DNA from 3 places in the Lysinibacillus sp. NPDC097195 genome. Region 2 is predicted to be linked to each of the others. Evidence: a T-box and tRNA genes for the amino acid it is inferred to sense, from the RefSeq annotation. Region 2 holds a T-box; the other regions hold tRNA genes.
The links. A T-box is a leader RNA that pairs with one kind of tRNA and senses whether it is charged. The one in region 2 lies ahead of argS (arginine--tRNA ligase), so its partner is inferred to be a tRNA-Arg.
Positions count from the first base shown of each region.

Region 1: it encodes a tRNA-Arg, which carries the amino acid that the T-box ahead of argS (arginine--tRNA ligase) is inferred to sense. The anticodon was not compared.
Region 3: it encodes a tRNA-Arg, which carries the amino acid that the T-box ahead of argS (arginine--tRNA ligase) is inferred to sense. The anticodon was not compared.

Region 1 covers NZ_JBIWDP010000002.1:97,737-108,216, reverse strand. Annotated here, with positions in the region: gene ACIQXI_RS14090 (spore coat protein) at 1-477, shown strand, start outside; gene ACIQXI_RS14085 (amino acid ABC transporter ATP-binding protein) at 524-1,246, opposite strand; gene ACIQXI_RS14080 (amino acid ABC transporter permease) at 1,243-1,947, opposite strand; gene ACIQXI_RS14075 (basic amino acid ABC transporter substrate-binding protein) at 2,040-2,837, opposite strand; gene ACIQXI_RS14070 (hypothetical protein) at 3,580-3,834, opposite strand; tRNA gene ACIQXI_RS14065 (tRNA-Arg) at 4,187-4,261, opposite strand; gene clpP (ATP-dependent Clp endopeptidase proteolytic subunit ClpP) at 4,570-5,157, shown strand; gene ACIQXI_RS14055 (HPr family phosphocarrier protein) at 5,813-6,070, opposite strand; gene whiA (DNA-binding protein WhiA) at 6,183-7,130, opposite strand; gene ACIQXI_RS14045 (gluconeogenesis factor YvcK family protein) at 7,221-8,192, opposite strand; gene rapZ (RNase adapter RapZ) at 8,197-9,090, opposite strand; gene ACIQXI_RS14035 (8-oxo-dGTP diphosphatase) at 9,100-9,567, opposite strand; gene trxB (thioredoxin-disulfide reductase) at 10,206-10,480, opposite strand, start outside.
Region 2 covers NZ_JBIWDP010000001.1:1,081,245-1,091,724, forward strand. Annotated here, with positions in the region: gene ACIQXI_RS05600 (S66 family peptidase) at 1-574, opposite strand, end outside; gene ACIQXI_RS05605 (DinB family protein) at 803-1,273, shown strand; gene ACIQXI_RS05610 (hypothetical protein) at 1,328-1,711, opposite strand; gene ACIQXI_RS05615 (ABC-F family ATP-binding cassette domain-containing protein) at 1,793-3,397, opposite strand; T-box leader at 3,626-3,842, shown strand; gene argS (arginine--tRNA ligase) at 3,886-5,556, shown strand; gene ACIQXI_RS05625 (MFS transporter) at 5,724-6,908, shown strand; gene ACIQXI_RS05630 (TcaA NTF2-like domain-containing protein) at 7,120-8,223, shown strand; gene recQ (DNA helicase RecQ) at 8,231-10,009, shown strand; gene msrA (peptide-methionine (S)-S-oxide reductase MsrA) at 10,071-10,480, opposite strand, start outside.
Region 3 covers NZ_JBIWDP010000001.1:263,160-273,639, forward strand. Annotated here, with positions in the region: gene ACIQXI_RS01305 (acyl-CoA thioesterase) at 1-348, shown strand, start outside; gene ACIQXI_RS01310 (helix-turn-helix domain-containing protein) at 552-773, shown strand; gene ACIQXI_RS01315 (MarR family winged helix-turn-helix transcriptional regulator) at 848-1,300, shown strand; gene racE (glutamate racemase) at 1,311-2,108, shown strand; gene trhA (PAQR family membrane homeostasis protein TrhA) at 2,155-2,796, opposite strand; gene rph (ribonuclease PH) at 2,971-3,720, shown strand; gene ACIQXI_RS01335 (XTP/dITP diphosphatase) at 3,722-4,315, shown strand; gene ACIQXI_RS01340 (metallophosphoesterase) at 4,328-4,831, shown strand; gene ACIQXI_RS01345 (protein adenylyltransferase SelO) at 4,974-6,443, shown strand; gene ACIQXI_RS01350 (DUF2639 domain-containing protein) at 6,599-6,763, shown strand; gene ACIQXI_RS01355 (hypothetical protein) at 6,843-7,511, opposite strand; gene ACIQXI_RS01360 (SDR family NAD(P)-dependent oxidoreductase) at 7,592-8,341, opposite strand; tRNA gene ACIQXI_RS01365 (tRNA-Arg) at 8,567-8,640, shown strand; gene ACIQXI_RS01370 (hypothetical protein) at 9,046-9,858, opposite strand; gene ACIQXI_RS01375 (zinc-dependent alcohol dehydrogenase) at 10,426-10,480, opposite strand, start outside.

The sequences.
Region 1 (10,480 bases), on a different contig from region 2:
CTTTTACGTCCGCATGTAAAAGACCCAGAATTATTAAGCATTTTGGATAATCAATATAATTTCACACTCGGCATGTACAATACGATTGTGGAATCATTTAAAACAGGGCATGACCCATCTGTGCCAACCGGCCGTTATGAAATGCAAACAGGGAACAACTTCCAATATGGAATTAAACCAACTCAACCGAAAAAACCAATGCAAAATGCTGGCGAGATAAATGATGAAGTCATTTCTGGCTTCTTACTTGGTGCGCATAAAGGGTCAGCTAAATGCATGACTGCAGCAGCAACAGAAACAACAAACCCAGTTGTGCGTCGTGTTGTTGCAGATAGTATTCCCAACTGTATTGAGATGGCATACGAACTTTCGATTTACCAAAATAAGCATGGCTACTACCAAGTGCCACAATATACGCAACAAGATATGCGTGCAATGCTTGATTCGTTCACTACTACTACAAATCCTCTTCATTAAAAATAAAAAACCATTCATTGCTTATGCTTTGAATGGTTTTACTTCATTATAGAACTTTTCCTAAAAAGGCTTTTGTACGCTCATTTTGCGGGTTGCCAAAGATTTCTTCAGGTGTACCTTCTTCTACTATATATCCGCCATCCATAAACACTACACGATCGCCTACTTCTCGTGCAAAGCCCATTTCATGTGTTACGACAATCATGGTCATGCCTTCTGATGCTAGATTTTTCATAACGTCTAACACTTCCTTCACCATTTCAGGATCAAGTGCTGACGTTGGTTCATCAAATAAAATCGCTTTTGGCTTCATCGCCAATGCTCTAGCGATGGCCACCCGTTGTTGTTGTCCACCTGAAAGCTGTTCAGGGTAGCTATACGCTTTACTATCAAGACCAACCTTTTTCAAAAGTTCATGGCCTAGTTGCTCAGCCTCTGCACGACTCATTTTGCGAATTTGCATTGGTGCCATTGTGACATTATCGATGACATTCATGTGGGGGAATAAGTTAAATTGTTGGAATACCATACCAACCTCTGCTCGGATAGCATTAATATTTGTTTTCGGCCCATTAACTTTGACATCTTCTATATAAATAGCACCATCTGTCACTTCTTCAAGCATATTAATGCAACGTAAAAAAGTACTTTTCCCTGACCCCGATGGTCCAATGACACAGACAACTTGCTTTTCTTGAATTTCATAATCAATGCCCTTTAATACTTCGAGCTTACCAAAATATTTGTGTAAGTTTTCTATTTTAATCATCTTGCTTCTCTCCCTTCTGCTTTACGAGGGACATAGCTATTGCTGAATCGCTTTTCGATAAATGCGACTACTTTTGTTACAACATATGTTAATACTAAGTATAATAATGCTGCTACAATATACGGTTCCCAGAAACGGAAGCTCGCACCTGCAACAACTTTACTTGCATATAAAATATCAGGCGCAGCAATAACCGTTACTAATGAGGAATCTTTCAATAATGCGATAAATTCATTACCAAGTGGCGGAATCATCCGTCTAAAAGCTTGTGGTAAAATCACTTTTCTCATTGCTTGATTGTGTGTTAAACCAAGTGAACGTGCCGCTTCCATTTGTCCTTTATCAATGCTCTGAATACCTGCACGGAAAATTTCTGCATTATAAGCTGCACAGTTTAATACAAGTGCGGTAATACCAGATACCATATATCCTAGTGAATGACCAAAAATCGTTGGAATAACCGCTAAATGAATTAATAATATTTGCACAAGCATCGGTGTCCCACGGAATAAATCTACATAGAGTTTACATGGCCAATAAATGAATTTATTTTTAGAAACTTTCCCTAAACCTAATAGTAAGCCTAAAATAATACCACCAAAATAACCACTGAGCGTTAAAATGATTGTTACACCAATACCACGAATAAACATATCACGGTAGTTCCAAACTATGTCCCAGCGTAAATCAAAGATGTCCATTAGAACCCCTACTTTCCCATTCAAATTCTCTACAATAACGAGCTAATAAATCAAATGAGCCGCTAGCATTATTAAGCTAACGGCAGCATTCATTACTTAAAGTCCTTACCAGTAATTTCTTTTAATTTACCATTGTCTTTAATTTTTTGTAGACCTTCATTTAATAGGTTTAATAATTCCGTATTACCTTTCTTCACCATAAAGCCGTAATATTCTTTTTCGAATGCATCATCTTCCACTACTTTAAGTTTTGCTTTTGGGTTTGCTTTAATATATTCGTAGACAACTGCATTATCACCAATTGTTGCATCTACATTACCATTTAACATTTCCTGAATCGCTACAGGTTGGCTTTCGAATGCCATAATATTTGTGCTAGCATCACCTTGTAATTTTTTTGCAGCCATATGACCAGTTGCATTAATTTGTACGGAAATCTTTTTATCTTTTAAATCTGCTAAAGACTTAATTTTTGAATCTTCTTTCACAACAATTAATAATTGAGATTCATAATATGGCTCTGTAAAATCAAATGATTCTTTACGTTCATCATTTATCGTAATACCAGATGCACCGATATGTGTTTCACCATTTTTAATTGTTTGGAATACAGGCTCCCAACCAATATTTGCCCATTCCACTTTAAAGCCCATTTCATCTGCAATCGCTTGCAAAATATCGACATCTAACCCTACAATATTCCCTTTATCGTCAATCGATTCGAATGGTGCAAAGGTTGCCTCTGTTCCAACCTTGTATACTTTTTCATCTTTCGAGCCGCCATCAGCTGGAACATCGCCAGACGATGTATCTTCTTTTGTACCGCAAGCCGCTAACACAAGTGTAAATGCAGCCACGATCATTAATAACGTCCAAAACCGTTTTTTCATAGTTTTTCCCCCTAGACAATTAATAATTTTCCGAACTTATCGTTTTTCTATTCGGAAATGTTAGACTATTAGGTCAATTATAGTGTCAATAGAGTTGATATACAATACGGTTTCGTATAAAAGTGATTATTTTTTCATAAAAATGAATTTAATTATACAAAATGAAGAGAAATTATGTAATAAAAACAAAATACATGTCGAAAAATGTATACTTATGCAATTCCGAGATAGATTTTATGCGAATTTTAGCTAATTTTGTCCACAAAAAAAGAATCCCCTCAGATAGGATTCTTCTTTTGGGCTAGCACGCTAGCCTCACGTTCGTTATGTTCACTAAAAAAATTTTTGGAGTTTGTTGCATTTTGATGGTTTTGAAAGGCATAAAAGTGGGAATTAAACCTATGAGGCAAATTCCATCTATCCCTTTCTTTCTCCACTAAGCAGGCTGCTAAACCACTTATTGGGAGAATCAAGCTATAAAAAATCATTTAATCAGTAAAATGGTGCCCTTTGTAGGCTTAGTAAAAGTGCATAGTAAGGTTGTAACAACCTACATGAAAGAATCGCACTTAATACCTTTTAATACTTTACTAGTAAACGAAACCTTTAGCAAGTGCTAAATGCGTTTTGTTACTAAATAATTTAAATTGCTATGGTATTTTTATATTTGTAACATATATAGAAGAAAGTCACTCATTATTTTCACATGAGTGACTTTTTTTAAATATATGAAATGATTGCTTTAAGAAGCAATCGTATCCCTAAAAATACTTATTCCAAAAGCTAATACTGCACCAGCAAAAATCCAACCCATAGCATACTTTTTTAATCGGAAATTATTTATACTTATTACCAGGAAACAACTAGCCATTACAACTTGTTTCCAAATAGGTCCACCAAAGCTTTCTTTATTCACAATAAAGGAGTAAATAGTAAAAATAACTAAGCTAGCAAGTACTATTAAACCTAAACTTTTTAATACACTATATTTTTGCAAATCTATAGATCCCCCTTATTAAAGCTCTATATTAAAAAACCAATCACCATTAGCTCTTAAATGAACATTGGAGCAACTACGCTAGCATTACATGGTATATAATACCATTTTTAATTATTATATGTAATATTCATTGAAGATTAAAATAAATGGTTTAGTTTTCCACACAGACGGGTATCTTAATGAAGTACGCTATATGAGGGAATGAAAAAGATATCTATTTGTGTAGTGTGTTTCCTTTTCCATTGTCTTGTTGAAAGTGATGAGAAAAGAGAAAAAACCCTACAACCGTTGGTACAATAACGATTGCAAGGTTTTTCTTTTATATCATAAGGTTTTCTTACATGTAAAATGGCGCCCTCGGAGGGAATCGAACCCCCAGTGCAAGAACCGGAATCTTACGTGTTATCCATTACACCACGAGGGCAATTGTGCATAAAAAAAAAGTACTCACTCTAAGGCTTTACAGTAAAGCGTCATGTAGATAATCCTCGTTTCAGAAGCATACCTGCAAAATAGTGGATTGTACTTTAACTTACGACCTTTCTATTATACAAACGTATTGCTCACAATTCAACTATAATTCGCAATTTTTATTATAGATTTTATTTCTTTAATATCAGCGTTAATATTTGACCTTCCCTGACTATAATGTGTATGATAAGGTTACAACTGAAATATAATGGATTATTTCAGTAAAAGTATTCGAATTTAGCTTTTTAAGGAGGATTTAACATGAATTTAATTCCTACAGTTATTGAACAAACAAGTCGTGGTGAACGTGCTTATGATATTTATTCACGACTACTAAAAGATCGTATTATCCTATTAGGAAGTGCCATTGACGACAACGTTGCAAACTCAATCGTTGCACAGCTTCTTTTCTTAGAAGCAGAAGATCCAGATAAAGACATTTCTCTTTACATTAACTCACCAGGTGGTTCGATTACAGCTGGTATGGCAATCTACGATACAATGCAATTCATCAAGCCAAAAGTACAAACAATTTGTATTGGTATGGCTGCATCAATGGGTGCTTTCCTACTTGCTGCTGGTGAACCAGGTAAGCGCTACGCATTACCGAATGCAGAAGTAATGATTCACCAACCACTTGGTGGTGCACAAGGTCAAGCGACTGAAATTGAAATTGCGGCAAAACGCATTTTATTCCTTCGTGAAAAGTTAAATGGTATTTTATCAGAGCGTACAGGTCAACCTTTAGAAGTCATCTCAAGAGATACTGACCGTGATAACTTCATGACGGCTGAACGCGCTAAAGAATACGGCTTAATCGACCATATTTTTGTGCGTAACGAACGCTAATACAAAACCCGCTAAGTCCAAATGTCTTAGCGGGTTTTTTTTGTGTTTTTATGGTGCCAGGCACTCAAACAATTTCCACGCTAGCCATGTATACGGCGAATTACCGCTTACTGTGCTGAGCTAATAACGAAGTGAATTTTTCCGATTCAGGAGCCGATTGCTAAGTGCCAGGCACTCAAAATAATTTTACTCTCGTGCTATGAGCGTTTGAATACCCAAGTAAAAATCCACGTAGACTCCTGCGGGAACGCACGTAACGTAAGACGCAACAGCCGGCGCGACAGCGACGGTTGCGGCTTACGTCGTGCCCGCGGAAAGCGAAGTGGATTTTTACGCTGTAGGAAATTGCCGCCTTAGCGAGTTTTTCATTTGTCAGCAGAAGGTGCCAGGCACTGAAATATTAAATTCACCCCCGCTATGGTTTTTGAATACCCAAGTAAAAATCCACATAGACTCCTGCGGGAACGCACGTAACGTAAGACGCAACAGCCGGCGCGACAGCGACGGTTGCGGCTTACGCCGTGCCCGCGGAAAGCGAAGTGGATTTTTACGCTGTAGGAAATTGCCGCCTTAGCGAAAGCGCCGCCCGCAGCGGAAATCAACGGTGCAGAAAAAAAACTCTAAGTCCATGTGACTTAGAGTTCTTTATTTTTGCTTATTCTTCTTTTTCAATCAGCGCAGCTAATGATGTAACCGCTTGCTCTGCATCGCTACCTTCACTACTTAAAACAACCTTCGTACCTTTTGCAATAGCTAAGCTCATGACACCCATAATCGATTTAGCATTTACTTTTTTCTCATCTTTCTCAAGAAAAATATCAGCACTAAAACGATTTGCTTCCTGTACAAATAACGCTGCTTGTCTCGCTTGAAGCCCTAATTTTAATTTTACCTGGACTGTTTTCTCAGTCATTTGCGATTCTCTCCTTCACTACCGTTCATCTATTAGTATTATATTACCGCACTTAACAGCAGAAGAACAATAAGCGATTACGCATGCTTTCATATCTTTTTCAGATAAAAGCTTAACCGCCTATTTTTTCACCTCTTCTTAATGCCTCTGCTATTTCGTCTATTTTACGCAAGCGATGATTAACGCCTGATTTACTTACCGTTCCACTAGATACCATTTCACCAAGCTCTTTTAGTGTTACATCTTGGTATTCTACACGTAAGCGTGCAATTTCACGCAGCTTTTCAGGCAACTGATCCAAGCCAACTGAATTTTCGATAAAGCGAATATTCTCTACCTGACGAAGCGCAGCACCGATTGTTTTATTCAAGTTTGCCGTTTCACAGTTTACAATACGATTTACACTATTTCGCATATCCCGTAATATACGAACATCTTCAAATTTCATCATTGCTTGATGAGCACCAACAATATTTAAAAAATCGGAAATCTTTTCCGCTTCTTTTAAGTATGTCACAAAGCCCTTCTTTCGTTCAATTGTTTTTGCATTTAACTCAAATTCGTTCATTAAATCCATTAATGCTTCGCCATGCTCTTTATACAAAGAATAAATTTCTAAATGATAGGCAGACGTTTCTGGATTGTTTACCGAGCCACCTGCCAAAAACGCTCCACGTAAGTAAGCTCTTTTATGGCCACTCTTTTTAATTAGCTCTCTAGAAATCGTATGATTAAATTGAAAATCATCTGAAATAATGGCTAAATCAATAAGTAACTCACGTGCACCTTCTCGTACACGGCATATATATACGTTATTTTTTTTCAAACGCATTTTTTTACGAACAAGTAGTTCCACATTATATGGATATAACTTCTTCATAATCGTATACAGTCTTCTAGCGATTGCAGCATTTTCGGTTTGTACGTCTAAGCTTAATTGTTTGTTTGCAAAAGACAATGAACCATTCATACGAATTAATGCTGATACTTCCGCTTTCATACAAGAATCGTCCGCTTCTACTTGTGTTAGCTCTTTTTTTGTTTCTGAAGCAAATGACATGTCACGCCCCCCTTTCGACCTTTATTTCTATGTATATGTTCATCTTACCATATACAACAAGCATTCTTTAGGACTCTATAGTAGGCTTTCTTACTTTTTCCGTAAGATTTTCGCATAATCCACAAGCCATTGCGCAACATTTGCAGAATTATGGCGCACCGTCCCATCAGGTCGAATGGTTGCAATATCTCGTTTAATAACCTCTAATCCCATACTTTCAAGCTTTCCAACATCAAATGTTACGGGCTCTGCGCATTCCTCTTTATAAAGCTCTTTTACAGGGTGTGGTAGTTGTTCATCATTGACTAAAATAGAGTCGATAAAGGAATCTCCAACATGCTTGTGTATAGCTTGAACATGATCGCCTGCTGTGTAGGAAATCGTTTCGCCTTTTTGGGTCATTAAATTACAAACATAAATTTTGCGTCCTTTCGCTTTTACGACTGCCTCTCCAATTTCTTTGACAAGTAAATTTGGAATAATGCTCGTATATAAACTGCCAGGACCTATTAAAATATAGTCTGCTCTATTAATTGCCCGAATTGCCTCTGGTAACGGTTGCACATTTTCAGGCACTAAAAAAACGCGATCAATGCGCTTTCCTGCTGTTGGGATTTTAGACTCCCCTTCAATTACTGCTCCATCTTCTAATTCGGCATGTAATGTGATTTTTTTATTCGCTGCGGGAATAACCCGACCGTGGACTTTTAACACTTTTCCCATTTCACTAATGGCATGGCTAAAATCCCCTGTAATATCTGTTAAGGCCGTTAACATTAAATTGCCTAGGGAATGACCATTCAAATCTTCTGATTCTGAAAAGCGATATTGAAACATTTGCTCAACGAGTGGCTCTACATCAGATAATGCAGCAATGACATTGCGGACATCACCAGGTGGTGGGATATCATAATCATCACGTAAACGTCCTGAGGAACCACCATCATCCGCAACTGTTACGATTGCAGTGATATCAAAAGGGTGATGCTTTAAACCACGTAGTAACGTAGACAGACCAGTACCACCACCTATTACAACTAGTCTTGTATGCTTTTTCCCCATTCACTCAATCCTTTCTTCGATTGATGTCACGGTGCGATATCACAGCATTTTCATTTTTGGCAAAGTAAGCCCCAAAATATTCTGCTAACGTCACCGAACGATGCTGTCCCCCTGTACAACCAAAAGCAATGACAAGTTGTGATTTCCCCTCTTGTTTATAAAGCGGTACCATAAATTCAAACAAATCCGTCAGTTTTTGAATAAGGATTTGTGTATCCTCTAACGCTAGTACATAAGAAGAAACTTCTGTTTGCAAACCTGTTTTTGGGCGCAATTCCTCCACATAATAAGGATTTTTTAAAAAGCGCACATCAAACACTAAATCTGCATCTATTGGCATACCATGTTTAAATCCAAAGGACATTATATTAATGGAAAACGTATGATCTGCATCACTGGCAAATTCTTTTACAATTTTCTCGCGTAGCTCTTTTGGTTTCATGTTGGATGTATTGTAAACAAGGTGCGCGCGGCCTTTTACTTCTGATACAAGCTCACGTTCTTGTTTAATACCATCTAGCGGTAAACCGGTTACAGCTAACGGATGCGCACGTCTTGTTTCTTTATAGCGTCTTACAAGCGTAGCATCATCTGCATCTAAAAATAAAATTCGGATAGCAATGTCGCCTTCTTTTAATATATGATCGAGCGCACCAATAAGCGAATCAAAAAAGTTGCCGCCACGCATATCCATGACAGCTGCAATACGTGTAATTGTTTTACCAGAATCTCTAAGTAAAGTTAAAAACGTCGTGAGTAACGCTGGTGGTAAATTATCAATACAGTAATACCCTAAATCCTCAAAGCTTTGAATAGCTACGGTTTTTCCAGCTCCAGACATTCCTGTAATAATGACTAATTCATGTGTACATTGTTGACTATCAACCACCACTGTCATGCAGCTCCTTTATTGTTCTATTGAAATTTGTATTTTCTCATGAAGCAATTCAAAATCCTTCGTGTATTCGAATGTACCGTACTGAATGCCTGCTTGTGAGACCGCAAACTGTAAATTTGTGCGATCACCTTCAGCCATTGGCAAATGTTTTAAATCTTCAATTGGGTGCCATGCAAGTTTACCTTCTCTTGTTTCTTCGAATGGTACACCTTCAATATCGTTTGCCATAAAAGTATACAGCATCCATTCATCTACCTTAACGTTATCTTCCTTAATAACCATTGTATAGACACCTTTTAAATGCGGATTCAATGGTATAACATTTGTTTCTTCTCGAAATTCACGTAAAGCAGCTTCATAAATTGATTCACCACTCTCCATTTTCCCGCCCGGTGCTACATACCAGCCACGTCTCGGCTTTTGAAGCAATAATACTTGGCCGTCTTTCACGGCAATTAAATTTGCAATTCTTTGCATAGGCACACCTCTAATCTCTTCAGCATTTCTTTTTTTATTATAACAAGACATATCAGAGTTTGTCCTCATTTCACATCTATCGTATCTTGCGCAAAAAATCGATAATTTTAAAACATCATTCAGAGCATTAATTTCTTTTGAATAAAGCTTCGCATTACTCCCAATGGTCGTTATTTTACACGAATAATCATATATATAGGATACAGTTTTCTACTGTCATACATGACATCTATTAATAAGCTTAAGCACCCTCATGCTATTACGGTACAATTCACTGCGCTTTCCGCGAGCACGTCATAAGCCGCATCCCTCGCTAAACGCGCGATTTATTGCTTCTCACATTAGTTCGCTCAAAGGAGTTTGCGTTCAATAAATTCAGAATTGTTTGGGTGCCTGGCACTCTAAATATACACTAAAAATAGGCTGTTCCCACCTACTTTAGGCGGAAACAACCTACTAAAAAAATAAAAGGGGGATTGCTAATTACACTATTTATCTTACACCTTTTATATGTCATTCAAGTTACAGCAATATTAAAACCGTATTAAAAATTTGTATTTTTTTCCGGTAGTAATAGCCACCTTCCTGTGTCCGCCTCGTATGCATACACAGCTCGGGTCGCCCTATCATTATGACTATTAGGCTTTAATTTTTTCTAATAACTCTTCCACATAATGTTGTGCTGCTTGAGCTGCAATACTACCATCACCAGTCGCAGTTACGATTTGACGAAGTGTTTTTTCGCGCACATCACCTGCAGCAAAAATACCTGGTACTTTTGTTTCCATATTTTCATTTGTCACAATATAGCCAGCTTCATTTAGAATGCCTAAAGCTTCAAATGGTTTTGTTAATGGTAGCATACCAATGTAAATAAATACGCCATCTGCTTCAAATTCAGATTCTGTGCCAT
Region 2 (10,480 bases):
AAGCATTGTCATGTTGCGTTTTTTCAGCTGTCTTTTCAAGCCAATTCAAGCGGTCGTCCGTCCACATAGGGGGTAGTGACATTTCATATGGAATGGCCACGGATTGCATAAAAAGATCTTTAAAATATTGTTCCGTGTCATGGACGAAAGGTGGATATTCACCAAATGTGGATGCTACAGAAGGGCCATAAAATACTGGAATGCCAGTCTTTGCATAGATGGCAAGTAAAATAGCTGTGACATCTGATAAGCCTACAATCATTTTAGGGGATTGTTGAATCGCAGCATAATCTATATAAGGCAACATACTGTTTGCATTCGTGCCACCCATAGTTGGTAAAATCATTTTGACTGTCGGGTCACGCAATAGTTCGTTCAGCTCTTGGGCGCGCTCTTTTGGTGTCCCAGAACGATACGTATCATGCTTGCCCGTAAGTGAACCTTCTTTTATTGTTAAGCCAAGTGCTTGTAATCGTGCTTTGCCACGCTCATATCGAGCTCGTGCAATAATGGAAGCGGGTTTTGAAGGCGAGTAAATACCAATTGTATCGCCTTTTTTTAATGGGGAAAACATACAATACCTCTTTCTATTAATGTTGTAGCCCATTATACATGAGTAGAGAAAAATAGGGGTGAACGAGAAAACTTGGTGAAAGAGATGTTACAACTAACGAAAATATAGAACTTTATTAGAATAGTAAAATTAAAATAATATTTTTATGTAAACTTAATTCAGCAAGCTTGCGATACATTGAGGAATTGTCTATGATAATGAAGAGTTACAAAATGGGGGGACGATTATATGTATCGACAAGTAGATGATTTTTTAAATGAATGGACAATTGCAGCAAATGGCACTGTTCAAGTACTGAAAGCAATGACAGATGAAACGTTAAGCCAAAGTATTGTAGAAGGTCATAATTCACTTGGCTGGTTAGGCTGGCATTTAGTAGGAGCGGCAGGCTATTTTAGTTATTTAGCAGGTTTAACGGTGCCAATGATCCGTCAAGAAGATCCAGTTCCAGCAAGTGCTGCTGAAATCGTAGCCACTTATGAAAAAACAGCAAACAGTATTAAAGAGGAAGCAGCAAAGCTTTCAAAGGAAGACTTATTGGTGGAAGTGAAAGGTTTTAATGGACCTATCACGCGAGGCGCATTATTACGTGCACTAATCGATCATCAAACACATCACCGTGGTCAAATGACCGTGTTATTACGTCAAGCAGGTTTAGCTGTACCAGGTGTCTTAGGACCAACAAAAGAAATGCAATAATTGTAACAGACGGCAAATACGCAAAGTATTTGCCGTTTTTCAATATTAAAATGACTACTTGATGACTTTCTTTTCAAAAAAATCCTCTGGAAATAAATCATCTTCATCAATCTCAACATCTGGACAACGTGTAAAAACTGACTTAAACGTATCATTATCGATAAGGTAATCAATTAGTTGATAAATTCGCTCTCGACTTGCGATATCTATTAAAACCATGTCACTTGCCGAAAAGTAGGCGCCTTCCATATTTTCACCTGTTTCTTTATAGCGCTCTGTCAAAGATATGACGTTTTGATAAGTGAAAAAACTTGCCAAATATTTAGAGCGATTAGGGAAAGTTACAATGACATCAAGGTTAGTATTTTCGATGTCCCATTCACCTTCAGACCAATTTTCTGCTTCAATCCATATATGCATATAGCTATTATGTTTCATTTATTACGCTCCATTGCTCTAAAACATAAATAACTCCCCCAAGCGAGTGGGGGAGTGGAATCAGAGTTGTTTAAAGATGGATTATTTTAAGCCTTGGCTATCTTTCCACTCTAAAAACTCATCATATGTTAATTGTTTATCTAAAATTGAACCATCTTCACGAATTTCGATGACACGGTTGGCAATCGTTTGGATGAACTGATGGTCATGCGATGTGAAAATCATAGCACCTTTGAAGCGGATTAACCCTTCATTTAGTGCTTGAATTGACTCAAGGTCAAGGTGGTTCGTTGGTTCATCAAGTAAAATAACATTAGCTGTTGCTAACATCATTTTTGACAACATACAACGCACTTTTTCTCCCCCTGATAAGACAGAAGGGGATTTTTTTACTTCTTCACCAGAGAATAGCATACGACCTAAGAAACCACGAAGGAAGCTTTCTGTTTCGTCATCAGGTGAGTATTGACGAAGCCATTCTACTAATGATTTTTCTGAGCCTTCGAAGTATTTATCATGATCATTTTCGAAGTAGCTTTGAGAAGTTGTCACACCCCATTTAAATGTACCAGCATCTGCTTCTTTTTCTTCCATAAGGATATCAAGAAGTGCTGTTTTTGCCATAGGGCTACCTAGTAATACGATTTTATCGTCTTTATTCATTGAGAAGCGAATATCTTTAAATAATGTTTGCCCATCTTGACTCGCGGTTAAACCATCAACAGTTAAGACATCATTACCGATTTCACGGCCGATTTGGAAGTTGATAAATGGATATTTACGGCTAGATGGTTTAATATCATCAAGCTCAATTTTATCCAACATTTTTTTACGTGATGTTGCTTGTTTTGACTTTGATGCATTGGCAGAGAAACGAGCAATAAACGCTTGTAATTCTTTAATTTTCTCTTCTTTTTTCGAATTTTGGTCTTGCGCCATTTTTTGCGCTAACTGAGAAGATTCATACCAGAAATCATAGTTACCCACATATAATTGGATTTTAGAGAAATCAAGATCCGCAATATGCGTACATACTTTGTTCAAGAAGTGACGGTCATGGGATACAACGATGACTGTGTTTTCAAAGTTAATTAAAAATTCTTCTAACCATTGAATTGCTTTTAAGTCAAGGTGGTTGGTAGGCTCATCCAGTAATAGAACATCTGGTTGACCGAATAAAGCTTGTGCTAATAATACTTTGACTTTGTCAGAACCTTCAAGGTCACCCATTAACATATAGTGAAGGTCATCTGAGATGCCTAAACCGTTTAATAGTGTTGCAGCTTCTGATTCAGCTTCCCAACCGTTTAGCTCTGCAAATTCACCTTCTAATTCAGCAGCACGCATGCCGTCTTCATCAGAAAAATCTTCTTTTGCATAAATTGCATCTTTTTCATTTTTTACGTCATATAGGCGTTTGTTACCCATAATAACGGTATCAAGCACTGTATGCTCGTCGTATTCAAAGTGGTTTTGTTTAAGGACAGATAAACGTTCGTCCTTACCCATAGAAACATTTCCTTCTTGTGCTTCAATCTCACCAGAAAGAATTTTTAGGAATGTTGATTTTCCTGCACCATTTGCCCCGATTAAACCGTAGCAATTCCCCGGTGTGAATTTTATATTTACGTCTTCAAATAGTTTACGATCGCCATAGCGAAGACCTACATTACTTACTTGAATCATGCAAGTTCCTCCTTTTTTCACAATGGCTCTAGTATATCATGAAATATGTTCCATAGTCTATAAACATTATGACAGCAACGTTTTCAGTCAATAGTCCGCCTATCTTATAGAGCAATTTCTATGACTACCACTTCCTGTTCCTATTAAAATTTGACTTAAAGCCTAATATTTTAGGCATAGTTGACTTTGAAGATGGGATAATGTAAGATATTGCAAAATTGAAAAATGTTACATTCTAAGAAAAAGACAGTAATTCATTTTGTGCTGCCAAGCGAGTTAGGGACGGTGTGAGCCTAATGCAGAACATTTGAATGAAACGCACTTTGGAGAAGTTTCCCGAACAATTAGTAGGGATTACCGGGGCGTCACCCCGTTATCAATTGAAAGTGGTCATAATAATGGCAACTAGAGTGGTACCACGGGAATCTATGCTCTCGTCTCTTATGGAGACGGGAGCTTTTTTTATTGTTGAAAAGGAGGAAATCAAGATGAATGTAGAAATTGCAACAAGCTTAGCTAAAGCGTTAAATCAACAAGTAGAAGTAACTGAAATGGCAACATTACTAGAAAAACCTAAACATGCAGATGTAGGTGATTTGGCACTACCATGTTTTAAGTTAGCGAAAATACTTGGGAAATCTCCTCAAACAATCGCAGCTGAAATTGAAAAGAACTTGAAGTGTGACATGATACAGTCAGTTACCATCGTAGGAGGGTATGTGAATTTATTTTTCAATCAATCACTTATCACACAACAAGTATTAAAAAAGATTAGGAAAGAACAACGTTTATATGGCACGAATTTAACTAACAAAGGCAATGTGGTGTTCGATTTTTCTTCACCTAATATTGCCAAGCCCTTTTCCATGGGGCATTTACGCTCAACGGTCATCGGCAATGCGCTCGCTAATCTTGCCGAGAAAAATGGCTATCATGCCATTCGTATTAACCATTTAGGGGATTGGGGAACGCAGTTTGGGAAATTAATTGTTGCCTATAAATTATGGGGACAACAGCAAACCATCGCAGCTGCACCGATTGAGGAATTGTTGAAAATCTACGTGAAGTTCCATGAAGAAGCTGAGCAAGACACTTCGTTAATTGAGCAAGCACGTGCTGCATTTAAAGCGCTAGAAGATAAGGATGAAGAAGCGCTTGCACTTTGGCACTGGTTTAGAGAAGTATCTTTAGATGAATTTAAAGCACTGTATCAGTTGCTTGGCATTCATTTTGATGCATACGATGGGGAAGCTTTCTATAATGATAAAATGCAAACGGTTGTAGATGAATTACAAGATAAAGGTTTGCTGACACTTTCTGATGGTGCGTATGTTGTAGAATTAGAAAATATGCCCCCTTGTATTATAAAGAAAACTGATGGTGCGACATTATATGCTACACGTGATTTAGCAGCAGCATTATATCGTATTAAGCATTATCATCCTGAAAAAATATTCTATATTGTAGGACATGAACAAACGCTGCATTTCCAACAGTTATTTAGTGTGCTAGAGAAAATGGGCTATGACTGGGCACAAAATTTACGTCATGTAGCATTTGGGATGATTCTAAAAGATGGAAAGAAAATGTCAACGCGTAAAGGGAAAATTGTCTTACTACATGATGTGTTGACTGAAGCAATCGAAACTGCAAAACATAATATTGAGATGAAAAATCCTCAATTACAAAATAAAGAGGAAGTTGCAAAGCAGGTCGGGGTAGGGGCCGTGATTTTTAATGATTTAAAAAATGACCGCTTACATGATATCGACTTTTCCATTGAGCAAATGCTGCATTTTGAAGGAGAGACCGGACCCTATATTCAATATACGTATGCACGCATTCACTCTATTTTAGCAAAAGCTGATGTCCAATTTGATGAGACGTTTTATCCTTTAGGAGAGCAAGCATGGCAAGTTATTTTATTACTAGACCAATTCCCAAATGTGGTTGCCAGTGCGTATGAACAAGCGGATCCGTCATTAGTGGCTAAGTTTGCTTTACAATTAGCCCGCCATTTCAACAAATATTATGCCAACAATAAAATTTTAGTAAATGATGCTATGCAAAATAGTCGTGTAACATTATGTCAATGTGTGGCCATAGTTTTACAAGAATCGTTAGCATTATTAGGTATTAGCGCACCTGAAAATATGTAAAAATGTATAGCCTTTGATTAACCAAAATAATGATTAGATTACCATAATATTGACGTTAAACAGAAAAAATGGTAAAAATAAATAAGAAATCAGATGTCTGACAACACTCTTGGTCCTTAAAGTTGGAAAAGACAGAGAATAGATTACCATGCAGAAAGGTACTAATCATGATGAAAAATAACCGATGGACGACTACGACGGTTTTCGTTGTTGTCAGTATTTTTTTCGTTGCTCTTAATATGCGACCAGCAGTAACAGCAATTGGTCCACTGTTTAACGTGTTAATGGAGTCACTTCATGTTTCAAATTTGCAAATGAGTTTATTAACATCTATTCCAGTGTTTTGTATGGGGCTCTTTGCACCAATGGCCGTTCCATTACAAAAACGTCTTGGTACGAAGTCTGCTATTGCATTGTTATTAGCGATCATTATGGTAGCGAATGGGTTACGCTCGTTGAAAGCAAGTTATATATTGCTCGTTGCAACGAGTTTTGCAGCAGGCTTTGCCATTGCTATTATCGGGCCAATGTTAAACGCATTTATTAAGGAAAAATTCCCGAAACGATTTACGACAGTGGTTGGCATATATTCTTTTGGTATCGGAACAGGTGCAACATTAAGTGCCGCCTTAACTGTGTCTTTTTATAATGGCTTTCAGCAAAACTGGACGATTGCCCTTGGAAGTTGGGCACTACTTGCAGCATTGGCCCTTTTACTGTGGTTGCTAGTCATTGACAACAAGGAAGTTAAACTTGTTGAACAAAGGACCGAACAATCGAAGGAAGTGGCACGTAATCCATGGAGAAATGCTCGAGCTTGGACAATATTAGTTTATTTTGGCTTACAAACTTCGCTGTTTTTTTCGATGATGTCATGGCTCACGCCTATGCTTCAGGATAAAGGTATGTCCCTCGTTGCTGCAAGCACGATGCTCACTTTTTTATCCATCGTGCAAATGATAGGCAATATTGTGGTACCTATTCTAATGGAGAAATGGTCCAATCGTATACGTTGGCTACTTTCTTTAGGAATACTAGGGGTTATCGGTTTTGCGCTTTTATCGGTTGGCACAGGAGTAGTGTTGTGGATTGCTGTATTAGTTATCGGGGTTGTGCTAAGTGGCTTGTTTCCAATCGGTTTATTATTACCATTGGATGAAGCCCGTAATCATGCCGAAGCCAATAGCTGGTCATCGATGGTACTGTCAGGTGGTTTTATGATGAGTGCCGTAATTCCCACGTTGATTGGTTATTGCTATGATATAACCGGCAATCATGCATACACTTATGCAATATTTCTAGCTCTAATGATTGCTATAATTGGGACGACACTTGTGTTAAAGAAAAGCTAATAAGATGAACAGGGCATGCTGATGAGAGTAGCATGTCTTTTTTATTTGGTATATGAAATATTTGAAATTCGTTCTTAATAGGAAAGTCGATTTTTCTAAACTTATTATCTCTCTTTAACCAAATAATATTATTATGTAAACTTGAAACGAATACTATCCTTGTTTATGATAGAATAGGAAAGAAGTTAAGATAGAAAGTACTGGTGAATGTATGCGAAATAAGATGCTAATCGTTGGAGCGGCAACCTTTTTATTAACAGGCTGTAGTGATCCAACAGTGGCAGATATGTTTAACAAGGACAATGCTGACGTGAAAACGGAGAAGTCTGTAGTGAAGCAGGAGGAAAAGCTTGTGCCAGAAGTGAAGGTTGTTGGGGAAAATGCAATCGGGGCTGGCATCATTGTGAAAAAGGAGCCCTCGATGCTTTATATTGTCACGAATGGAGCACTCGTTGCATCAAAGCCAACGGCACTTGTGCAATTTAGTAATGACAAACTAGTTGAAGCTGAAGTCCGCTATATGTCGACAGCTTATAATATTGCTGTGCTACAAGTGCAGTATAAAGCTGATGTCAATGTACCAAGCGTTTATAATGGGAAATTAGATGACTTAGCAGTGTATATCGATGGCTTACCACACACAATCAAAAAATATACGGACAAAGTAGCAGCTTATTATATAGATGCAGAGCAAGCCTTACCTCCAGGTAGTCCTGTGATGGAAGCGGAGAATGGTCAAATCGTAGGCATTTATTTTAATCGTCAGCAACAAGGCGTTGCACAGCCATACATATTGCCATTGCAGGATATTGACACATTACTAGATGAATGGATTACCGACGGCATGAAAGCAAAAGATCGTTTATCCCAATCAAAAAATCTCTATGCCTACAGTGAAGAAGGAGATAAAGAAGCGGTACAACAAGCTATTAAGAAATATGGTAAGAATGTTTTTGCTTATAATGCAGATGAAGTGAAACTATTTATTGACACCTTTCATGAGCATTTAAAAGCAGCTGTTGCCATTAACGATGCAAGCGTAATGAAGACGGTTACTGGGGCAGAAGATTTGCAGCATACGTTGGATGAGATGGTAGCCTATTATGCTTCTAAGCAAGCCAAAATCCATTTTTCAAATACTACAATAAAACGTATAGAGAAAGTTGGACAAAATATAGTTGTGCGCGCAAAAACGGAATATGTGCTAACCAATTCAGCAGGACAAGAGGCGTTAGCCAATTCCATCATGACTTATGAAATATTTAAAAATGATCAAGGCGAATACAAATTAATTCGTCTTATAGCAGAGGAGTGAGAAAAAAATGGAGCAAGCAAGACAAATGCTACAGCACCACTTTGGCTATGATTCGTTTCGGAATGGACAAGCCCAAATTATTGAGCAAACGTTAAGTGGCCAATCAAGTCTTTGTGTCATGCCGACGGGTGGTGGTAAATCGATTTGCTATCAGATTCCAGCCTTAATGCTTGATGGTTTAACGATTGTTATCTCACCGCTAATTTCACTAATGCAGGATCAAGTTGAATCGTTGCGAGCAGCCAATATTCCAGCAGCTTATATTAACAGTACGTTATCAGCGCAAGAAGTAGATGAAACAATGCAACTTGCAAGTGCAGGTTATTTAAAGCTGTTATATATTGCTCCTGAACGATTAGAAAGTGCATCCTTTTTACAGGCATTGTCACAGCTATATGTGCCATTACTAGCAGTTGATGAGGCACATTGTATTTCTCAGTGGGGTCATGATTTTCGCCCAAGTTATCGTGCCATTCAAAAACTGTTTACTTTATGGCCACAAAAGCCAACAGTGCTTGCATTAACTGCTACTGCAACGCCTGCAGTTTGCGAAGATATTCGTCAATTATTAACAATAGATGAAAAAGCAACACTCATTACAGGCTTTGAACGAGAAAACTTAGCTTTTACAGTACTAATCGGTGAAAATAAAGAACGATATATTAAAAATTATATCGAAAAAAATAATACAGAAGTCGGCATTATTTATGCGGCGACACGTAAATCAGTTGATGGATTGTATGACATACTGGCACGTGCAGGTGTTTCTGTTGCAAAATATCATGCAGGATTATCCGAAGATTTGCGTGTGTCTGAGCAGGAGCGTTTTTTAAAGGATGAAGCGCGTATTATGATTGCCACCAATGCATTCGGCATGGGTATTGATAAAAGTAATGTTCGCTTTGTTATACATTATCAAATGCCACGTAATATGGAGAGCTACTATCAAGAAGCAGGTCGTGCAGGGCGTGATGGCTTACCTAGTGCCTGTATATTGCTTTATGCTTCAGGTGATGTTCAAACCCAGCGTTTTTTAATCGAACAAACGCGCGATGAAGCCCGTATTGCACAAGAATTGGAAAAATTACAAACGATGGTCGATTATTGCCATACAGAAGGCTGCCTCCAAAATGCGATTTTAACGTATTTTGGTGAACAAGCAGGCGAACCGTGTCATCGTTGCAGTAATTGTAATGATAATCGGGAAGTAAAAGATGTTACAGAAGATGCACAGAAAGTATTGGCTTGTGTTGTACGCATGGGGCAAAAATTCGGTAAAACAATGGTGGCTCAAGTTTTAATTGGCTCTAAAAATCAAAAGGTACAGGAATTTGGTTTTGCTAAGCTTTCTACTTACGGCATTCTAAAAGGCCAATCCTCAAAAGAAGTGTCAAATTTTATAGAGTTTTTAATTGCGGAAGGTTTACTGGCAGTGAAGCACGGGACGTTTCCTACCATCTATGTATCAGAGGGAGGAAGGGCCGTATTGTTAGGCAGTCGCACTGTAATGCGTAAAGAAGCGGTTACTGTGCGTGTACTCACAAACAATGATCCTTTATTTGAACATTTACGATTATTACGGAAGGAAATTGCAGACGAAGAAAAAGTACCACCATTCGTGGTGTTCTCGGATAAAACATTGCGTGAACTATGTGATAAAAAACCTCTTGAGCTTGAGGGGTTAAGAACAATAAGTGGTATCGGTGAAGTGAAATTTGAGAAATATGGCCAGCGTTTCTTTGAGGCAATGCAGTCATTTAACCTAGCGTCAAACATAAATGAGTAATGAAAAAAGAATCCATTGTGTAAAAAACACACAATGGATTCTTTTTTGTTGGTAAGTAGCCTTATTTCTTCCAATGTTCTGCAATAAATTCATCGCGGCCAGAAATAGCACGATCTTGCTCGTAATGATCTGTTTCTTTCTTATAATAATCTTGATGGTAATCTTCTGCAGGATAAAAGTGTTGAGCATCACGAATAATGGTTACAATAGGTTTATCGAAGCGACCACTGTTCGCAAGTTTTTCTTTGGATGCCTCCGCAATTCTTTTTTGCTCGTCTGAATATGTAAAAATGGCGGTTGCATAGGATTCACCTCTGTCATGAAACTGACCAAAAGCATCTGTCGGATCGATTTGCATCCAATAAATATCTAGTAACTGCTCATAGCTAAATATCGAAGAGTCAAATTCAATTTCTACAACTTCTAAATGGCCAGAGTTGCCCTTTTTAACATCTTCATATGTTGGGTTTT
Region 3 (10,480 bases), 820 kb from region 2:
ACAGTTAGCTTTACATACTTTGAACAAGCTAGAATAGAATATTTTAGACATCTCGGCCTACTCATGCCTTCTGCAACGGATGATGAAGTTAAGGGTATTCCGATTGTAGCAGATTTACAATGTGATTATCGCAAGCAAGTTTACTTTGATGATGTATTGCGCATCTATACAAAGGTAGCCACTGTAGGAAATTCTTCAATGGATATTCATTACTTAGCGAAAAACCAAAACAATAAGGTTTGCTTTACCGGACGAGGTACCATTGTACAAATGGACCCGCGAACAGGAAAGAGCGTCCCACTAGCAGAGGATGAAAAAGTGCGCTTAGCTGCTTTGGCAAGAATTTAACTTACAAAAAGCATGCTGCTTCGGCTGTACGTAAATTGCGGATGAGACATTTTTAATTCTTTTTTAATTCGTTTCTTGGCCTTTTATAGAAGAACATTCGATTTTTTTGTGGAAACTACGTGTATTCATGAAAATAGCCGTCACCGCTCATCACTCCTTAACATAAGTTACAATACGTGCGGGGGAGGAGGGTGTGACTGAAAATGAATGGCTCTCATCATCGTTCTCTTTTAACAAACCGAGAACGTGAAATATTTGCGCTTTTATTAGCTGAAAAAACAACGAGGGATATTGCAGAGCAACTTGGTATTAGTGAAAAAACAGTGCGCAATCACATTTCCAATACAATTCAAAAGCTAGGTGTAACAAATCGATCTCAGGCGTTAATTGAGCTGTTACGCTTAGAAGAATTCAAATTAGACTAATGGACACTTGCTATTTCATAAAAAAAACGACAAAATAGAACTATTCAACGTATTTTTAGGAGTGGAATAGTTATATGTCGGATGAAGTAACAAAGCACTCACCTGAAACCGTTGCAACGGTTGAAAAGGAATTACGCTATATTGCGGCCATTGTGAAACAAAAAGGTAGGGAAATTGTTTCGCAATATGCGATTACGCCGCCACAATTTGTTGCATTACAGTGGTTAGAAGAGCTTGGAGATATTACAATTGGCGATTTATCAAACCGTTTATACTTAGCTTTTAGTACAACAACAGATTTAGTGGACCGAATGGAGAAAAATGAATTAGTCAAGCGCGTGCGAGATGAAAATGATCGCCGGGTTGTTGTCGTTCATCTTCTCGAAAAAGGCGAACGTATTATTCAAGAAGTTATAGAAAAAAGACAGCAATATTTGAAGGAAATGCTTGTAGAATTTAACGAACAAGAAGTCGCGCAATTATCAAGCTATTTAGAAAAACTACATGTACACATGAAACAGGATTGAGGCGGAAAGTATGAATGCCCCGATAGGCGTTATTGATTCAGGAGTAGGCGGTTTAACCGTAGCAAAAGAAATAATCAAACGATTACCAAATGAAACGATTTATTACATTGGTGATACAGCAAGATGTCCCTATGGTCCACGAACTCGTCAGGAAGTACGAAATTTTACTTGGCAAATGGCAAAAGCGCTCGAGAAAATGAATATTAAGATGCTAGTCATTGCTTGTAATACAGCGACTGCAGTAGCACTCGAAAGTTTACAACGTAATATGCCTTTTCCGGTACTAGGCGTTATTAATGCTGGCGCACGTGCAGCTGTAAAGAAAACGAAGCGACATGAAGTCGTTGTGCTTGCAACTGAAGGAACAATTAAGAGTGGGGCGTATGAAGAAGCCTTATTGTCTTTGAATACGTCTACCCACATCATTCCATTGGCTTGTCCAACATTCGTACCACTTGTAGAAAGTGGCGAATATAAAGGCGAATTTGCCAATAATTTAATTGCTGATGGCTTAAAACCGTTAAAAAACGAACAATTTGATACGGTCATTTTAGGATGTACGCATTATCCGATTTTGCAAAAACAAATTGAAGCTGTTGTCGGAGAAGATGTTTTCGTGCTATCTTCTGCGGAAGAAACAGCAAAGGATGTTGAGGAAATGCTTGCGTATAATGGCACTTTAGCAGATGCAAATGCTAAGCCCGCACATAAATTTTATGCAACGGGTTCTGTGCCAATTTTCCGTTCGATAGCAGAAAATTGGCTGGAACAAGGTACGCTTGACATAAACCGTATTACTTTAAAATAAAAATCAGCTTAGCTTACGAGCTAGGCTGATTTTTTTGCATCCTGTTTTACATAAATAAATAGATAGTAACAAACATCGCCGCACTACCAGCCATGACAAAGACATGCCAAATAGCGTGGTTGTACTTAATACTTTTGTTTTTGTAAAAATAAGTGCCAGCGGTGTAAAAAATACCACCGAGTAACAGTACCATAAAGCCCTTAAATGAGATATAGGCAACTAATGGCTTATAGGCAAAAATAATGAGCCATCCCATGCCAATATAGACAAGCAAGGAGACTTTTTTAAAACGATAGACGAAAAATTGTTTTAAAATAATGCCAATAAAGGCTAGTACCCATTCGATAATAAAAATGCTCAAGCCGAGTTTTCCGCCAACCGCAATTAATGCAATTGGTGTATAAGTTCCTGCAATTAATAAGAAAATGGAGCTATGATCTAATTTTTTTAAAAGTACCTTATGTGTTGGCAATGCATGATATAAGGTCGATGCTATGTATAAACAAAACATCGAAACACCAAAAATAATGTAACTAATAAGCTCCGTACTTGTACCAGTTGTTAAAGCTTTATGCACTAATAAAAGGGTAGCAGGAACAGTTAAAAATGCACCGATTCCATGTGTTAGGGCATTCCAAAATTCTTCCTTCATGGTATAACTATTATGCTCGATTGTTGATTGAGACATGACCATCACCTCTTTCTTTATTATATTACTATAACATGATGAAATTTTCATTGTAGAGGAAAATGTAATGCAATTTATATGATAAATATCATATAGTACGGTTAGTAAATCGTCGCACGAATATAAAATATGATAAAATAAGGGCGCGAAAGATTTTAGGAGGCACGAATAATTATGACAAGATTTGATGGTAGAGATGCAAATGCATTGCGTCCTGTAAAAATGGATAGCGAGTATTTATTGCATCCAGAAGGCTCAGTATTGATCCAAGTTGGCAATACAAAAGTAATTTGTACGGCAACAGTTGAAGATAAAGTTCCAGGTTTTTTACGCGGCCAAGGAAAAGGATGGATTACAGCTGAGTATTCTATGCTACCTCGCGCTACAGCACAACGTACACCACGTGAATCATCACGCGGAAAAGTAAACGGACGTACAATGGAAATCCAACGACTTATTGGGCGTGCATTGCGTGCTATCGTCGATTTAGAGGCGTTAGGAGAACGTACTGTATGGATCGACTGTGACGTCATTCAAGCGGACGGTGGTACACGTACCGCATCCATTACAGGTGCATTTGTCGCTATGACACAAGCAATTGCTAAGCTTGCTGAAGAAAAACAATTAGAAAAATTCCCTGTAACAGATTTTTTAGCGGCTACAAGTGTTGGCATTGTTGCCGAACAAGGGGCTGTTCTAGACTTAAATTATGTAGAAGATGTCGATGCAGCAGTTGATATGAATATCGTGATGACTGGTGCAGGTCGCTTTGTAGAATTGCAAGGCACAGGGGAAGAAGCAACCTTCTCACGTGAGGAATTAAATGACTTGCTTGCATTAGGTGAAAAGGGAATCCAAGAGTTGATTGAGCTACAAAAACAAGCACTTGGTGAAATTGCTCTTAAAGTAGGAGGAAATGATTAAGATGAAACAAGTTGTAATTGCGACAAAAAATAAAGGCAAGGCGAAAGACTTTGAAGCATTATTTGCGCCACTTGGTTATGAAGTGGTAACGATGTTTGATGTTGCGCCAAATATGGAAATAGAAGAAACAGGCACAACTTTTGAAGAAAATGCAGTGTTAAAGGCAGAAGCTTTAGCAAAAGAGTTAGGTTCTATTGTTATTGCAGATGATAGCGGCCTAGCTGTCGATGCGTTAAATGGTGAACCTGGTGTCTATTCAGCGCGTTATGCAGGAGATCACGATGACGAGGCCAATATGGTAAAACTACTGCATAATTTACAAGACGTAGAAGATGCTAAACGTACAGCTCGCTTTTGCTGCTGCATTGCCATTGCAGGTCCTGATTTTGACACAACAACAGTATTTGGTACTTGTGAAGGTGTCATTGCACGTGAGAAACGCGGTTCAAATGGCTTTGGCTACGACCCAGTCTTTTTCGTACCAAGCTTAAATCGTATGATGGCTGAGTTAACACCTGAAGAAAAGGGTGCTATTTCGCACCGTGGAAATGCCATTCGCAAGCTAAAGGAACAATTGCCAAATCTTATTAAGTAAGAGGTGATATCCATGCAACTATTAGTGATGAGTGATACTCATGGAGATAGCCATGTCATTGATAAAGTACGCAGTTTTTATCCATCTATTGAAACAATGATTCATTGTGGCGATAGTGAACTGCCCTTTTCTCATGTTGCACTAGATGGCATGAAAAAAGTACGTGGAAACTGTGATATCGATAAAGCTTATCCAGATGAAGTCGTCCTTCAAGTGGGGGATGCGATCGTTTTTGCCACACATGGTCATTTATTTAATGTTAAATCATCCATTTTATCATTGTCATATCGAGCAAAAGAAGTCGACGCGCAAATAGCCTGCTTCGGCCATTCACATGTACTCGGCGCCGAAATGATTGATGATGTTCTATTTATTAATCCAGGCAGTCTATTGAAGCCGAGAGGGCGCAATGAAAAAAGCTTTGCGCTTATCGATATACAAGATGATTATTTTCAGGTGGATTTTTTTACTGATGACAATGAATGCATTTCGAAGCACACATTTAGACGGAATTAAGGTATAAAAGATATAAAAACGCTTAACATTCTACCATAAGAAAGTTTAAGCGTTTTTATATTTATGTGCGATATATGGATTGGGCGTGACGACCAAGCATGAATTGCAATATAGTAGTAAAACTAAAGAAAAGGGGGATAAAATGACAAAGGAAAACAACTTTGGATGGAATTTTGATAATAGCTATGCGCGGCTTCCAAGTATATTTTATAGCCCTGTGCAATTAAATCCTGTGCAATCACCACAATTGGTCATTTTTAATGAAGCTGTTGCTAAGTCCCTTGGCTTAAATAGTGAGGCACTGAAATGTCAAGAGGGCATTGCCATGCTTGGAGGCAATGACATACCTAATGGCGCATTACCGCTTGCACAGGCCTACGCAGGACATCAATTTGGGCATTTTAATATGTTAGGTGACGGTCGAGCATTGCTGCTAGGAGAACAAATTACACCTACAGGGCAACGCTATGATATTGGCCTCAAAGGTTCAGGTCGCACTCCCTTTTCGCGAGGCGGAGATGGGCGTGCGGCACTCGGTCCCATGCTTCGGGAATATATTATAAGCGAAGCGATGCATGCACTCGGCATTCCGACTTCACGTAGTTTAGCTGTCGTCACAACGGGAGAAACAATTCAACGTGAAACGGAACTGCCCGGTGCAATTTTAACGCGTGTTGCGAGCAGTCACTTGCGTGTCGGAACATTTCAGTTTGCGGCACAATGGGGTAGCGAGGAAGAGCTTCAAATACTAGCTGATTACGCCATCGAACGGCATTATTCAATGATTGACATGACACAAGGGAATCGTTATTTAAAGTTGCTTCAGGCAGTGATGGAGAGACAAGCTAAACTTATTGCAAAATGGCAGTTAGTTGGCTTTATCCACGGTGTGATGAATACGGATAATATGACGATTAGTGGCGAAACTATTGATTATGGCCCTTGTGCTTTTATGGATACGTACAATCCAGCAACCGTGTTTAGTTCAATCGATCGCCAAGGTCGCTATGCTTACGGCAATCAGCCACCTATTGGCGCTTGGAATATTGCGCGATTTGCGGAATCACTGCTACCACTTATTCATGATAACGAAGAAGAGGCAGTAACATTGGCTCAAGAAGTGATTCAGCAATATCCACAATTGTATAATACAAACTGGCTAAAGGGCATGCGCGCTAAACTGGGGATTTATAACGAAGAACAGCAGGATGGAAAATTGGTAGATGAACTACTAACCCTCATGGAAAAGTACGAAGCAGACTATACGAATACGTTCCGGGCGCTGACGTTAAATAAATGTCAAGGCACAACGCTATTTGAGTGTGCAGAATTTAAAAAATGGTATGAACAGTGGCAAGCAAGACGCCAAAGACAAGAGGAAAGTGAAGCGGCATCTCAACAGTTAATGCGCGATAATAATCCGGCTATTATTCCTCGCAACCATCGAGTAGAAGAGGCGTTAGAAGCCGCTGTTACACAAGGCGACTATCAAGTAATGAATAAGCTATTACAAGCATTATCCCAACCATACGCTTATACAGCTGAGCAAGAAGAGTATACAAAGCTCCCAGCCCTAACAGACTGTCCATACCAAACATTTTGTGGCACATAAACGACTAAAAGCTAACTATGCTGAGCAAATCCAAAAAGTGTTAGATTGACTGCAATCAATCTAACACTTTTTCTTTTATGAAAAGGAGAACGGTAACAGCGCAAAACCTTTGAGCATACGTTATGTATGAATAACAGAAAAGGGGACTGTGCAACGTGCATCAATATTCTAAAGGTTGGTTTGTCAAGGAGCTACGCGCAAAGGGGATTTTAGTGCATCCTCAATTAAAAACCCATCTAGGGAAGTTTAAAGAATCAGAATTACGTAATTTATATTACCGCTATGTCGAGACACACCAAACAGATATAGAGCAATCATAGCTTCGGGCACTAAATATTCGTAAAACCAGATTGATGGACAACAAGCATTGTCTATGAATCTGGTTTTTTATTGGAGCCATTATGAATAAAAGCGGTAGCAAAACTGCATGACAATGGCCATTGCAATCATATCCGACATGGCGAGTGCCTCTGCTTCGATTTCATCAAATACTTGCACATCCGTTTGATAATCTTTTTGAATCATCGTCACCGCTTCTTTTTTCGTTAAAGCTAGATGGCTATAAAACATTTGCTGTACGGCTTCTTTCGTCAAATAAGGATTAATCGTACTTAAAAAGACAGCAATTTCATCGGCATTACGATACCATTCCTTTTCTTTTGCAGCTGCTGTTGCTGCATCACCTTTATTCGCTGCTGTGACCAACTGTGCTGCAATAACTAGGTGCTCTTTGATTAGTGCTGCATAGCGATCGGCTATTTGATCGCCGTAAAATGGGCGCAGACAATTGCCTAAATCCGTCGCGTTGCGTAACAGACGTGCTTGCACAAACGGTAAATCAGGCAAACCGAAGACAATGCTAATAATCGTCATCCTCGTCCAATTGACATGCTCCATCCACAACAGACGATTCATCGCCATAAAATCAGATTCTGCTTTACTTATACACTTTCGATTATCCTGTTGCGGTTGTAAAAAGTGCCGAATAGGCGCCGTATACTGGTTGGATGGAGCAGTATAAAGGGCACTTAAAGAATTCCCGTAAGAGCCATTTGCATAAGGAAACACCGCATGTTCACTCCCTCAAAAAATTCATTCTATTGTAGAGTACTCGACGCGATCTTTTAATGTGCATAATTAAAGAGCGTTCATTCATCTTCATAAATCATTTTCTTCGTCATACCACCATCGACAGTTAGATTAATACCTGTAACAAAGCGATTTGCGGGATTTGTTAAATACAAACAAGCTAGCGCAACATCCTCCGGCATACCAACACGTCCAGATACATGTTGGGCATGATCAATCGTCCGTAACTGTTCATAATCCCCCGTTTCAATCCATCCAGGAGAAATACAGTTAACCGTAATTTGATCTGGCCCCAAAGAACGTGCTAAAGCATGTGTTAACGCCACAATACCGCCCTTTGAAGCGGCATATGCTTCCGTATGGGGCTCAGACATAAACGCCCGTGTAGAGGCTAGAGAAACAATGGAACCACCTTGTTCATTTGTCCGCATTATTTTTGCTGCTTCTCGCGAACAAAATAAAACACTCGTTAAATTAGTATGCAACATATCTTGCCACTGCGCGAACGTAATATCATATGGAGATACGTGTTGAAACTTACCCGCATTATTCACTAAAATTGTAATCGTACCAAAATGTTGAACTGTTTGTACCATTAAGGCGACGATATCCTGTTCTTTCGCAACATCCGTCTCAATAAATAACACCGCATAACCTTGCGCCTGCAATTCATGCGCTAATTGTTTCCCAAGCGTTGCATTGACATCTGCTATGACCACCTTAGCACCACGCTGTGCATAGGCCTGCACAATGCCTTTACCAATGCCTTGTGCACCACCTGTCACCACTACAACAGATTGTTCAAACATACGCATACCTCCTCTTTTACGTTTTCATTATTTTAGCAAAAAATGTGATTGTACTGTATTAAAAGCGCATAAAGAAAGATATAGATTCATATAATAAATGGGTATATAATAGATGCAAGGCAAACCTTGCCTTCATAGTAAAATTAATGTTGACTTTATGTTATAAACGACATATAATAAATATTGTCTTTCCTAAGAGAAAAGTTATTTAGGAAAACACATCATGTCTCAGTAGCTCAGCAGGATAGAGCAACGGCCTTCTAAGCCGTCGGTCGGGGGTTCGAATCCCTCCTGGGACGTTTTTAGCAAAACGTAGATTGATTTTAAACCAAAAAGAAAAACGCTTAAAACCTTGAGAATACTGGGTTTTAGGCGTTTTTCTTTTCTTTTAAAGATTTCAAAAATCGCATAGAAAAACATATAAAATATAAATTAGGTAACAAAATGTAAACAAGGTGAACAAAAAATTAGGATGAATAAATGTTAATTGCAATTTCTTCATCGCGTTTTTCCAATTCTTTTAGTATGAGTGAATAATTGTCCAGTGTTGTTTGAATAATTGAGTGTCCTAATGACCCACTGTCATTACACACCATATTGTAAATCCTTCGAGCTCTTAAAACTAAAGTGGAAAATTTCCTAACTAATTTATTTAGATAAAAATAAGAAGCCACTCTATTGAGTGACTTTATCCAATGTGATTCTTATTCTATTCCTAACTCAGCCTTTACTGAAGTGATTACAACTACAGCAGACAACATCCGAGAATCAGCAGAAGCGATATCTGATTTTATTTTATCCATGTGAGAAGGAGAATAGTTACCTTCATCAAACATTTTCATAGATTTTTCCGCAGCCATTTGTCTACTTACAGCAGCATAGCTAAGGTCATTCATAGCGCCTTTAAGTGATTTTTGGTGTTTTTTAGATAAACCCTCAACAGGAATATTATTCATATTGGTGCTTAAATTTCTGTAATAATTTTTTAAGGCTTTCATATTTTCATAAGCTTTATATATATCTGTATTTCCTGCACTTATCGCTTCAAAAGTAGGTTGCCACACATCATTCCAACCTTTATCATAAGAACTTGTAAGTTCATTGATAAATGGTTGGGTATTTGTTTTAAAATATTCTACCTGTTTTTCAGTTTCCTTCGCTTTTTCTTTCTCTTTAGCCTCAGCTTCTTCTTTAGCTTTTTGTGCTGCTAAGGCTTTTTCTTCAGCTTCTTTAGCTTCACGTGTAGCCTTTTCTTCTGGTTTCTCTTTCTCCTCTTCTTTAACTTTAGCTACAGTTTCCACTTTTTTCTCTTCTTTTTTAGTAGTTTCTACAGTGTCTGCCGTAGCTGCAAAGCCTATAGTTGTAACGATTACAGCGGCAAAAGAAATACCACTGAATTTCAGCATTTTCTTCCCTTTCATACCATCCTTCTTTACAAATGCAATAACTGACCTAACGGCAAACACAGGTAAAGCCAATAAGCTAATTAAAAATAAAATCATAAATAAATTATCCATATAAAAATCTCCCTTCATATCCATTTTAGGGAAAATGTTGTTAAAAGTATATATGAAAAAACAGACAACCATTTAGTTATCTGTTTACTTTTTTGTTATATTTTGTTTTATATTCTAATAAGGAGTTATATTGGAATTTTACTAAGCATATTTTTGCTACTTTCTCTAATTCAATCACTTTAAAATCGACACTGCAAATTTTATTAGACAAGTTTTGTAATGATGTCCCAAGTGCTTCAGCTACAGTTTTTCCTGTTTTAATTAGTGGGATTTTGATTTCTTCAGTTTTACATAAAATAACACCATCTTTCAATTTATATTGTTATTTTAATTAAAAATTACATGATGTTAAATGGGCAGAAGAATAAATATTAAATACTACACAGAAATAGGTTGTCTAAAAAAAAGTAGGGTATAAAAAAGGTAAACATTATAGTCATTGATTTATCAATGTTTTTGTCCAAGGACGTCTAAAGGTTCAGATAGAACAAGTTTGAACCAACTAAAAAGCGCTTCAAATCCTTTAATATCAAGGGTTTGAGGCGCTTTTCATTTTTACCGCTATATTTAAGGTTTCAAAACCACTTTAATACAGTCTTCCTGTTTTGTATCGAATATTTCA